Regions from separate parts of the Anaerobacillus sp. 63XJN7_4_ISO-PGPR-S23-413 genome, predicted to be linked through region 2. Evidence: predicted binding sites of a transcription regulator. Region 2 holds the regulator's gene; each other region holds the start of a gene.
The links. Region 2 encodes CtsR, which represses protease genes until heat stress. Its sites were predicted from a motif close to ATGGTCAATAAAGGTCAAACA; they were not measured.
Positions count from the first base shown of each region.

Region 1: a site for CtsR is predicted at 1,803-1,823, ahead of AC0VYO_RS03445 (ATP-dependent Clp protease ATP-binding subunit). Genes of this name have one in related genera too.
Region 3: a site for CtsR is predicted at 2,426-2,446, ahead of clpP (ATP-dependent Clp endopeptidase proteolytic subunit ClpP). Genes of this name have one in related genera too.

Region 1 covers NZ_CM149688.1:616,627-620,903, reverse strand. Annotated here, with positions in the region: gene AC0VYO_RS03445 (ATP-dependent Clp protease ATP-binding subunit) at 1-1,728, opposite strand, end outside; gene AC0VYO_RS03440 (hypothetical protein) at 2,077-2,541, shown strand; gene mnmH (tRNA 2-selenouridine(34) synthase MnmH) at 2,504-3,565, opposite strand; gene ymzB (protein YmzB) at 3,681-4,028, shown strand; gene AC0VYO_RS03425 (DUF4870 domain-containing protein) at 4,136-4,277, shown strand, end outside.
Region 2 covers NZ_CM149688.1:107,275-111,551, forward strand. Annotated here, with positions in the region: rRNA gene AC0VYO_RS00570 (23S ribosomal RNA) at 1-951, shown strand, start outside; rRNA gene rrf (5S ribosomal RNA) at 1,185-1,301, shown strand; gene AC0VYO_RS00580 (CtsR family transcriptional regulator) at 1,822-2,283, shown strand; gene AC0VYO_RS00585 (UvrB/UvrC motif-containing protein) at 2,322-2,858, shown strand; gene AC0VYO_RS00590 (protein arginine kinase) at 2,900-3,955, shown strand; gene clpC (ATP-dependent protease ATP-binding subunit ClpC) at 3,952-4,277, shown strand, end outside.
Region 3 covers NZ_CM149688.1:3,504,415-3,508,691, forward strand. Annotated here, with positions in the region: gene rpoN (RNA polymerase factor sigma-54) at 1-938, opposite strand, end outside; gene AC0VYO_RS18410 (hypothetical protein) at 1,131-1,409, shown strand; tRNA gene AC0VYO_RS18415 (tRNA-Arg) at 1,574-1,652, opposite strand; gene AC0VYO_RS18420 (YhjD family protein) at 1,955-2,341, shown strand; gene clpP (ATP-dependent Clp endopeptidase proteolytic subunit ClpP) at 2,506-3,090, shown strand; gene AC0VYO_RS18430 (HPr family phosphocarrier protein) at 3,297-3,551, opposite strand; gene whiA (DNA-binding protein WhiA) at 3,874-4,277, opposite strand, start outside.

The DNA of each region.
Region 1 (4,277 bases), 510 kb from region 2:
CGTTCCAGCATTACTTGTCATAATAATAACCGTATCTTTAAAGCTAACAGTTCTACCTTGACTATCAGTTAATCGTCCATCATCAAGAATTTGTAAGAACATATTTTGAACATCAGGATGAGCTTTTTCAACTTCATCAATTAATATGATGCTATATGGCTTACGTCTTACTCGCTCGGTTAATTGCCCAGCTTCTTCATGACCAACATAACCAGGAGGCGAGCCGATTAACTTAGATACAGAGTGTTTCTCCATATACTCACTCATATCAAGACGGATCATGGCTTCACGATCACCAAACATTTCTTCTGCAAGTGATCGGGATAGCTCTGTTTTACCGACTCCTGTTGGTCCAACGAATAGGAAGGAACCTATTGGACGATTTTGACGTTTCAATCCGGCACGACTTCTGCGAATCGCTTTAGCGACTCTATTTACGGCATCTTCCTGACCAATTACTTTCGCATTAAGTCGATCCGCAAGATTTTTCATTTTCGTTTGTTCATCTTCGCGAAGTTTACGTACTGGAATACCTGTTTTTCCTTCTATAATGTGTTGAATCTCTTCAAGAGACACTAAATGATTCACACTTGATTTATTTTTCAGCGATTGCTCAAGCTGCTCCTCAAGCTGTAATTCTTCAGTTCTTAACTTGGCAGCACGCTCATAATCTTCTGCTTCGGCTGCTTTATTTTTTTCAGCAGCTATTTCTGTTAGACGTTGCTGAATTTCATCGTGGCTAGACTCTGCAAACGTTAAGTTCAATTTCGCCCCTGCTTCATCCATTAAATCGATCGCTTTATCTGGCAAGAAGCGGTCTTGAATGAAACGATTAGACAATGTTACACATGCTTTAATGGCTTCATCTGTGTACTTGACTTCATGATAGTCTTCATACTTAGACTGCAAACCTTTCAATATTTCAATGGCTTCATCTACCGTTGGCTCATTAACCATAACTGGTTGGAAGCGACGCTCAAGCGCTGCGTCTTTCTCAATCTGGCGATACTCTTTGAGAGTGGTTGCCCCAATTAACTGAAGTTCACCTCTAGCTAACGCTGGTTTCAAAATGTTACCTGCATCCATTGAGCCTTCAGCAGATCCAGCTCCAACGATTTGATGTAGTTCATCCACGAACAAAATAACATTCTTTCTACTTTGAAGCTCAGAAATTAACTGTTTCATCCGCTCTTCAAATTGACCACGAACACCTGTGTTTGAAACGAGTGAAGCTACATCAAGTAAATAAATTTCTTTGTTTTTTAGCTTAGAAGGGACATTGCCCTCTGTTATCCGAAGAGCAAGGCCTTCCGCTATGGCTGTCTTCCCGACACCAGCTTCCCCAATCAAGACAGGGTTGTTTTTATTTCGGCGGTTTAACGTCTCAATCACTCTTGATACTTCATTCTCTCTCCCGATAACCGGATCAATTAATCCAGCTTTTGCGGCGTCAGAAAGATTTCGTCCCAAGTCATCAAGTAAGCCACCTTTTCCATTTCCAAACTCGGTTTGCGGCCCCTCCTGTTGTGCGTTAAATCCATGTTGACCTGATTGGTTCATAAAGGATTGAAAGAACTCATCCATTTGACCTTTTGGTGATGATGCAGTTTGACCATTCATCACTTTTGCGTAACACGTACTACAAAGGTGTACTTGTTTCTTATTCTGATTCATCTGGACATTAAGTTGAACCGATGCTTGATTTTGTTGACAATGATCACAAAGCATATGATGGCCTCCTTATAATATATATAACGTACATTTTATGAAATTAAGATAAAAGGTGAAAGATACTCGCTTTGACTTTGACTATCTTTGACCTTGTAACCATATTATAATTTGACTATCTTTGACTTTCAAGTCTTTTGCTCATCCAAATTTTATTTTTTTCTAACTGATTAACGACTCAGGAAAATATCATTCATATATGGTCCTTAAAAATATTTGTAATATTTGAAATAGAGGAATTTTTTCAGAGGTTGGATAATAGATTGTAATAACTACTTTTCGACAAAGGGGTATACAAGTTTACTAGTACGGTAACAATGATGATAGATTACAAAGGGAGGATATCTTATGAATGATTCAGTCTATCAATTGATTGTTGAAACAACCGTCAAACGAGTGCCTAGCTGTCACGAGACGCCTGAGGATTTCTTCATTGCCCTTGATGATCGGGAATATCCATATTTAATCTTACCCACGCCTAAGGAAATGTTTGATAATGATGATGTGTTCACAATTCGTTTAATTCCGGATGCCCTCAACAAATTTCGATTTGAATTGGACAACTCATTCACCAAATTATCCTTCAGACGCTTTTCTACCTTCTTTGATGATAAAACATACTACTTTGGCCCCGACGACAATATGTTGATTCATTTTCTAAAGTCGCCCGTTTACAGAAGCTATGTCGCATGGGTAAGTCACTTGTATTTTAAACGCATTGATGACCTTATTGAACGGTATAACAATGAACAGCTTCCTGAAGAAAGAAAATCCATTAAAGCGAAACTTTCTCGCCTTCTGATCGAAGCTTAATCTCGAAGCGATCTACTTCATTCTGGACAAGTTTAGTTCCTTCCTCAAGTGAATCATACGTTAGGTTAATAATGTTACCTTCGTTCTCATATGCTTTGTATTCATAACGAGGATCATAATAATAAATCAGGAGCCGTTCAACAATCAAGGCATAGTCATTCTCAGCAAGAGCATCGGCAATTACTTCTTTATCTTCATTCGAAAATCGCTTCTCAATTTTGTTAATAGCTCCTGTGATTTCTTCGTGATGATGTTCAGGATGATACGTATTTAAGATCGTACGAATTCGATAAGAAAGCGGGGCGTGGACTTGTATACGCGTCCCTTTTTGTTTGCCTTCTAAAATAAACTCTGGAATGATAATATTTCCAAGTCGCTTACTTTCAGATTCAATGATGTAATAAGACGTTTCTCCAATTTCTCCTAGTCTATGGTATAGCATGGCTTCAAATTCTTTTTGACTTCTTTCAGGCAAATCAACTCTTCCAAATACAGAACCTCGATGAGCTGCAAGTCCCTCAAGATCAAGAACAGGATAGCCCTTCTCTTCTAAATCATTCAGTATTTCAGTTTTAGATGTACCGGTTAGTCCTTCCAAAACAAGATAGGGTGTCGTCTGATTCGCTAAGTATTCTAAACCAGCCGTCACTTTTTGTCTGTAGGAACGAATACCTCCTTCTAGCTGTCGGCATGGCAGTCCCATCATGTCAAAAATAACTGTCAAACTTTTACTTCTCATTCCGCCTCGCCAGCAGTAAATAGCAAATTCTTTACCTTTTGTTATTTCCTTCGCTCGTTTATAAAACTCAGGAAGTAAGGGCGAAACAAGAGAAATCCCTAATTCCTTCGCTGCTTCAGTTCCTTTTTTCTTATATGTTGTTCCGACAATTTCTCTTTCTTCATTAGAGAAAATAGGTAGGTTCACAGCACCTGGGATATGAAACTTTTCATATTCTGCCGGTGTACGAACATCCAATAAGAGCATCTTGCTTTCCAAAACTTCATCGATTGTTATTGTTTTCATGACATTCATCCTTTATATATTTACATAGCACAAGTATATCATCATCTCTTTGCCAAGTTCATTTGTACTGTTTATCCAATGTATAAATGGGGAAATTTGATAGTGAGGTGATAAAATGAATGCGTCAACTATGCTAACAGAAGTTCGTAACACGCTTACTGAATGGGTAGGCGGACATCTTATCATTGAGAAAAAAGAACAAGACGATCTCGATAAAACCATCATGAAACTCGAAGATTTTGTATTTCAACACAGAGGGGAGACCGTCGATGATTACACGGCTTCGACACTCCTTCAACTTAAAGGCGAGGGCAAAGTCATTTCAGACGAAGCTACAGCCCCTCTTCCACACTCCACTTTTGAAATTCCTTTAGAAGATATAAACGATGTTAAAAAGCATTCAGACGAGCTGATCGTACTTACAGAACGCGCGTCTTATCACATCAACTACAATTCCAATTAAAGGAACCAAAGGTGGTTCCTTTTTTTGTTGCCTACTTTATTAAAGGCATATCTTAAAATAATGAGTAATATGCTGATCATAGATGAGCTATATAGGGAGGTATTGAGATGGATAATAAAGACGTAACAACGGTTCCTGATCAAACAATAAGACAATGGGCTATGTATGTTCATCTCTCTGCATTGAGTGGTTATTTAATTCCTCTGGGACATATTATTGGTCCAATCATCCTCTGGTCAATTAAAAGAG
Region 2 (4,277 bases):
GTAAGTTCCGACCCGCACGAAAGGTGCAACGACTTGGATACTGTCTCAACGAGAGACCCGGTGAAATTATAGTACCTGTGAAGATGCAGGTTACCCGCGACAGGACGGAAAGACCCCATGGAGCTTTACTGTAGCCTGATATTGGATTTTGGTACAGCTTGTACAGGATAGGTAGGAGCCATAGAAGTCGGACCGCCAGGTTCGATGGAGGCGTCGGTGGGATACTACCCTGGCTGTACTGACATTCTAACCCAGCACCGTGATCCGGTGCGGAGACAGTGTCAGGTGGGCAGTTTGACTGGGGCGGTCGCCTCCTAAAGTGTAACGGAGGCGCCCAAAGGTTCCCTCAGAATGGTTGGAAATCATTCGCAGAGTGTAAAGGCACAAGGGAGCTTGACTGCGAGACCTACAAGTCGAGCAGGGACGAAAGTCGGGCTTAGTGATCCGGTGGTTCCGCATGGAAGGGCCATCGCTCAACGGATAAAAGCTACCCTGGGGATAACAGGCTTATCTCCCCCAAGAGTCCACATCGACGGGGAGGTTTGGCACCTCGATGTCGGCTCATCGCATCCTGGGGCTGAAGTAGGTCCCAAGGGTTGGGCTGTTCGCCCATTAAAGCGGTACGCGAGCTGGGTTCAGAACGTCGTGAGACAGTTCGGTCCCTATCCGTCGCGGGCGCAGGAAATTTGAGAGGAGCTGTCCTTAGTACGAGAGGACCGGGATGGACACACCGCTGGTGTACCAGTTGTTCCGCCAGGAGCATAGCTGGGTAGCTACGTGTGGAAGGGATAAGTGCTGAAAGCATCTAAGCATGAAGCCCCCCTCGAGATGAGATTTCCCACAGCATGAAGCTGGTAAGATCCCTTAGAGATGATGAGGTAGATAGGTTCGGGGTGGAAGCGTGGCAACACGTGGAGCTGACGAATACTAATCGATCGAGGGCTTAACCTAAACGAAAAGCGAAGTAAGCCGTTGAAATCCGACAAGCGTTGGAGGCTTTTGACTCAGACGCGCTTTATGCGTCAGAATCAAAAGGTGAAACGATCGAGGATTTGGCTTACGTAGCTGAGCATATTGGAAAGTTGTGCGTGCTATCTAGTTTTCAGGGAACACCTGAAATAAGGAAGTTCGATTAAGTGCCACCACGTCCTGTGGTGAACACCGAACGGCTAACATCCTGTTAGTCTAGTGATGATGGCGAAGAGGTCACACCCGTTCCCATGCCGAACACGGAAGTTAAGCTCTTCAGCGCCGATGGTAGTTGGGGGATCTCCCCCTGCAAGAGTAGGACGTCGCTAGGCAACATAAGAGAAGCGAGAGACCTGAGGGTTTCTCGCTTTTTTTGTATTTCTTTCTCAACAATTTTAGATAGCTAGTTCTGTTTTAAAAGATCGCGGAATTAATTTTTCTGTTTGCACAATTGTTTTGCCTTACTATCGCAGAGTAATTCCTCAAGCATCTAAATACCTGATCGGATATATTCTCTATCTAAGCACTCTATATAATAGAGAAATATAAGCAATTCATATTGCAGGGTTAAGAAACTTTTAATGAAAAATTTTGCTACCCTTATGTAGCAAATAAATTATTCGAGTCTAATCGTATTTTTTTGTTTAATAGTTTTCTGAAGAAAATTTTAGTTGCTCTATTAAAAGGTGAAAACTAGAGAAAAAAGAGTCTTGGATTTATCTTAAATGGTAATGCTTTATACAGAAGAACTACGATAGGCTTGTTGCTTTGCAATCCTTGATAAAAACGTTATAATATATTTAACGTCAAATATAGTCAAAGTCAGTATGGGGACGGAGAGGAGGGAACTACGTGAGGAATGTTTCCGATATTATTGAAGCATATCTAAAGAAAATTTTAATGGTGGATGGAAGGGATGCTGTTGAAATAAAGCGAAGTGAAATAGCAGATAAATTTCAATGTGTTCCCTCGCAAATTAATTATGTAATAAATACCCGCTTTACGATTGAAAAAGGCTATATTGTGGAAAGTAAGAGAGGTGGAGGGGGTTATATACGGATCGTTAAAGTTAAACCCGAAACCCACGCTGATTTAATAGACGAAATGATACAGATCGTCAAAAATCAAGTGCCACAAGTAGTTTCAGAAAATATTATTCTTCGTTTACATGAAGAAGAGGTAATTTCGGAGCGAGAAGCGAAGTTAATGTTAAGCGTACTAGATCGTACTGTGATTACTATAGAATTACCAGTTAGAGATCATCTGCGTGCGAATATGTTGCGTGCCATGCTAACTGCTTTAAAATATAAATAAATTTTATACTTTTTAGGGTAGAGAAGGAGGGTTGCCCTATGACTTGTCAGGAATGTGGTGAGCGCCCTGCTACGCTTCATTTCACTAAGATTATTAATGGTGAAAAAACAGAGTTTCACATTTGTGAGAAGTGTGCTAAGGAAAAAGGTGAGGTTGAGCCAGGCACTAACCATTTTTCTATCCATAACTTATTATCGGGATTACTAAATTTCGATACCCCTATTGAGGAGAATCCAGCTCAGTCTTTTTATAAAAAAGAGCCAATACACTGTCCAAAGTGTGGGTTGACCTATCAACAATTCACTAAGATTGGAAGATTTGGGTGTTCTGAGTGCTACAAAACCTTTTCGGATAACTTGGATCCTATACTTAAAAAAGTTCATGGGGGCAATACTGTTCACGCTGGAAAAGTTCCGAAGAGGGCTGGAGCAGCGATAGAAATTGAACGCAAAGTTCAGAACTTAAGAAGCAAAATGAAAGAGTATATCCAGCATGAAGAATTTGAAAAAGCTGCAGAAACTAGAGATTTGATTCGTTCCCTTGAAGAAAAGAGCAAATGGGAAGGGGGAGCATAATGTCACTTCAGCATTTTATCAGTGAAGCCGTAAGCCCATGGATGAAAGATGAGGGTCCAGATTCTGATATTGTCATGAGCAGTCGGGTCCGATTTGCACGTAACTTAAAGAATTATGTTTTTCCGATCGTTTCAAACAGTGAGGATAATTTACAAGTTATAAAAGAAGTTCGACAACAGTTTACAGATATTCCAGACGACCAGATTGGTGAACTTGAATTAATTGAAATGGATGAGTTAAAACCTATCGAGAAGAGAGTTCTTGTGGAGAAGCACTTGATTAGTCCTAACCTTATCGAACACTCAAATAACGGCGGTGTGCTTCTGAGCGAGAATGAAACGGTTAGTATAATGATTAATGAAGAAGATCATTTTCGTATTCAATGTCTAGTTGCAGGGTTCGAACTGAAGAAGGCGCTAACCATTGCAAATTCATTAGATAACTGGATTGAAGGAAAAGTTGACTACGCATTTGATGAAAGAAAAGGATATTTAACAAGTTGTCCTACTAATGTGGGAACCGGCATGCGAGCTTCTGTTATGCTACACCTCCCTGCGCTTGTATTAACACAGCAATTAAACCATATTATTCCGGCTATCAACCAGCTCGGTCTTGTCGTAAGAGGTAGCTATGGGGAAGGTAGCGAAGCGCTAGGTAATATTTTTCAGATATCAAATCAGATCACTCTTGGAAAGACAGAAGATGACATCATCGAAGATTTACAAGGTGTGGTTATGCAAGTTATCGAAAAAGAACGTGCTGCTAGAAGGGCACTTCTAGATAACTCCCGAATTGAGTTAGAGGATCGTATTTATCGTGCCCTTGGTGTTCTGCAGAACAGCAGAATTATTCAATCAAAAGAAGCAGCTAAGTGTTTGTCAGATGTAAGACTTGGTATTGATTTAGGTCTTGTAAAAGGCTTATCTAAATCGATATTGAATGAATTGCTTATCCTAACTCAACCAGGTTTCTTACAGCAGTATGCTGGGGCAAGTCTTACCCCTACGGAACGAGATATCAAACGTGCTACTTTAATTAGAGAAAGACTTGAACTTGAAGATCAACTAACGAAGAATTTGGAGGGTGATGAACAATGATGTTTGGACGATTTACAGAACGTGCCCAGAAAGTACTTGCTTTAGCACAAGAAGAGGCGATCCGACTTGGCCATAACAACGTTGGTACTGAACATATCTTACTTGGGTTAGTCCGTGAAGGTGAAGGTATTGCAGCCAAAGCGTTAACAGCACTTGGACTTGGCTCAGACAAGATTCAAAAAGAAGTAGAGAAGTTAATTGGACGCGGACAGGATTCTGTTCAATCCATTCACTATACACCACGAGCTAAAAAAGTGATTGAATTATCGATGGATGAAGCACGTAAGTTGAGCCATTCCTATGTAGGTACTGAACATATTCT
Region 3 (4,277 bases), 870 kb from region 2:
CTAATCCCATTTCTCAAAAAATTTTGTTGGTGAACAATAAAAACGCCCATTATTGCTCGAAGCGTTTGCTTTCTTTGCTCAATACTTTTTAATAACCAGCTGACTTGCTGATATTTATCCTTTAGATACTCTTCCGCTTCGTTATTTTTAAAAGAACGGTAGGCGTTGCTCACTTTCATTGCTGGTAAATCGTCATCAAGTAATGCAATAGAGAATCTACCATTTTTCTCTTCTATCATGACATCTGGAACAATGTAGGATGGTTTATCAATACCCCACTTTGATCCTGGACGAGGATCGAGATCAGCTACTATATCCGCAGCCCGCTGTATATGCTCCACCGGAACATGAAATTCTCTCGAGAGTTCACGATATTTCTTTTCTGCTAGCGCTTTCAAATGATAGGAAACAAGATCTCGAGCAAGCTCGAAAATTTCTCCCGACTCATTTAACTGTAAAAAGAGACATTCGGAAAGAGAGCGCGCCCCTATACCTGGTGGGTCAAGTAATTGAATCTCTCTAATGGCTTCAGTGATCTCAAAGTGCTCGACATCAAAGTAATTCATTACCTCCGTCTCATTTATTCTTAAGTAACCACTTTCATCAATATTATCAATTAAATAATGCACAACGGCTTCCCTTTTACGTGGAAAGTGTAGACACCTCGCCTGATCGTGTAACTCATCATGCAAACTTTTTCTTGTTTCAGCGTATTCGAGTGGATCTTTTTTAAGCCCCGTATCATAAGAGCGTTTTGAAGAACGAACGCCACCATCCCATGAAGGGGAGTGTAATTCAATTAATGGATTTTCAAGAGCCTGTTCTTTCACGTACTCCAGTAATTCGACCGTAGAATATTGGAGTATAGAAATCGCTTGATGCAACTGGGTTGTCATGACTAATTTCGTTGTCTGCTTTTGTATCAATCCTAATTCCATCGCAATCCCTCCACCTTCATCATACTATATCGCTTCATTTTATGGTATGAAAAAAATGAAAATGACCAGAATTTTCTGTTTTTTAAAAGGGGATTTTGACACCATTTTTAAAGAAAATGATGAAATAGCCCGTCCCTTAGTCAAATTTCTACATAAACTGTCTTATAGAGAGAGAAAAAGGAGGCAAATGCCATGGATTTAGCTGTATATGGAATTGCTTTGCTTCCAGTCATCATTGGAGTTGTACACCTTTTTAAGGTGTTTGGTTTTCCGGTAAGGTTCTTACCGATTCTTTCCATTGGAATCGGAATTGTAATGAGCCACATTTATGTTGAACCGGAAGACTTCAAAAAAGCCTTCTTTATAGGATTATGGCTTGGACTATGCGCTACTGGAATGCACTCAGGCTTCAAACACACGATGAGTGGAGCAATCAGCAAAGGACATGACGATGACAAAGATAAGCCCTGATAGAAGGTAAGACTGATCGCAAGAAGAGTGGACGAGTTCTACTCTTCTTTTTTTCTGTTCAAAATGAAGGATATTATTCATTCCCTGGATCTAAGCGAACAAAGATGACATTTATCATAAAAAAATCCCCTTCACACTAGCGAAAGGGATTGGAATTATGTAATTGGTGCGCCCGGAGGGATTCGAACCCCCGACTGACGCGGTACCGGAAACCACCGCTCTATCCGACTGAGCTACGGGCGCGCTTCATTAGCGCAAGGATTATTATACGATATGCCCCCTTTTTTTGCAAGGTGAATTTCATAGCTTCCAAGTGACGATCAATGAGTAATCAATAGTGTATAAGAGCATTTTATCTATACCATGTTAATGAACGCTGTTGCTTTTTTACTCTGGTGAACGGTGAGGTATTAACAATATTGGCCAAAGCTATTATCCAAACATTTCATTCATATCATAGAAAAGGTATCGCTTCAGTTCTTGACGTCTCACCTGTCTCATAGTAAAGTTATACCAAACATATGTTCTGTTAGGTGGAGATGATCATGTTCCAATTAAGTAAAGAAGAAACGAAGGCATTAAGAAACTACCTCTTACTTCCTTACCTGAAAAGAGTGCTGGAAATTGACACGAAATGGGTGAACCATTCGAAAATGAAACTTCCGCGCCCTTATCTGGAACTAATTCATGCCGCTATAACGTTAGCCTCCTCTGACTTAAAATGGGCAAAAGCAATGCTTCATGATAGAGGAATCCGCGTCTATATAGAAGATACGAAAGAAGATGTTGTGATTTGCAAAGTATATTGTCGAGGTTACAATCAAACATACCGCTATTCTTCCATTCAAATACGTAATCAGGTAGAAAGACGAATTTTAGCCTACTTTTTAGCAGACGATCGATTAAAAAAAAGGAACATTCGCTCTGTTTAAAATAAAGGGATGCGGGGAAAATGGGTGTATGTGGTTAAAGAAAAATCAAACCCTTTTCATCGATTAAAAAATAGGACAGCACTTCATTTGACCTATATTGACCTTTTAGGTATGATGAACATACAGCAACTACATATTCCACAAATATAAGGGAGGAATTTAAAATGGTTTTAATTCCAACGGTAATTGAACAAACAAACCGCGGTGAGAGAGCGTACGACATTTATTCTCGTCTTCTTAAGGACCGTATTATTATGCTAGGAACAGCAATTGACGACAACGTATCAAACGCAGTCGTTGCACAACTTCTTTTCCTTGCTGCTGAAGACCCAGATAAAGACATCTCACTTTATATCAACAGCCCTGGTGGTTCAATCACTGCAGGTATGGCGATTTACGATACTATGCAATTCATTAAGCCAAAAGTATCAACAATCTGCATCGGTATGGCTGCTTCAATGGGTGCCTTCCTACTTGCTGCTGGTGAACCTGGTAAGCGCTATGCTCTACCAAACAGTGAAGTAATGATTCACCAACCGCTCGGTGGTACTCAAGGTCAGGCTTCTGACATTGAAATTCACGCAAAACGCATCATCCAAATGCGCGAGAAGCTAAACAAAATTCTTTCTGAGCGCACAGGTCAACCACTTGAAACAATCGATCGCGACACAGATCGTGACCGTTTCATGGAAGCGACTGAAGCGAAAGAATACGGCTTGATTGATGAAGTAATGGAAAAGAAAGCATAAGATAGACCCTAAAAAGCCTTTCCCTACATTGTTGGGAAAGGCTTTTTCTTTCTTAGAATAGGCGTTGTTTTTGAACCATCTGCTATTTGAGCAGCCAATGAACCACAATGGATGATCCCACTCTCTATAACTCTATTCTCTTAAGAATGTTTCGCAACGTTAACAATTTAATGCAAAACAAAAACCTGGCACACAGCCAGGTTTTGCTAATCTTTTTGAATAAAATCAATTAATGAAGACATCGCATCTTCTTCATCATTACCATCAACAGTTAAAATAACAGAAGAACCAGTACCAACAGCAAGGCTCATGATGCCCATGATGCTTTTGGCATTAACTTTTTTACCGTCCTTCTCAAGGAAGATATCCGAGTTAAATCGGTTTGCTTCCTGTACAAACAGAGCTGCTGGACGTGCCTGTAATCCTGTATCCAAAGTAACCACAACTTCTTTTTGAATCACTTGTTCATTCCTCCCCTTATTTAAAACAGTCGATCAGAACACCAGAAGCGCTATACCAGTTTCCCTTGCACTCGCCACTTTCAAACTAAAGCTATGATAGCTCATTTTGTGGCCTCTCGATTTTAAATTTACTAAAGTGTTAAATTACCTAAAAAAGTAAGCGCTATCTCGAAAGGTGAAAAATTTAGAAAAACGCTATTTCCAATGCTTTCATTAAGAAAAATAGGGTTTTTCTTTGAAGATTCATGCTATCTATTGTACTGCTAGAAAACAACCTTCCACCATTATAGGTGGAAGCTTTTTTCTAACTTGTCCGAAAGGCTTAGGAGATCGGTTTACCATCACGAAGCTTATCAGCAATCTGGTCAATCTTTCGTAATCTATGATTGATTCCTGATTTACTAATAGCTCCTCCAGTAACCATCTCACCGAGTTCTTTCAGTGTAACATCTTGATGCTTCACGCGAAGTTCAGCGATCTCTCTTAACTTATCAGGAAGAATTTCTAAACCAACTTCCTTTTGGATGAAGCGAATATTCTCAACCTGTCGAAAAGCCGCGCCTACCGTTTTATTCAAATTAGCCGTTTCGCAATTCACGATTCGATTAACAGAATTCCGCATGTCTTTCATAATGCGTACATCCTCAAAATAGAGCAGCGCCTGATGGGCACCGACAACACTTAAGAACTCCGTAATCTTCTCGCCTTCTTTGATATAAACGATAT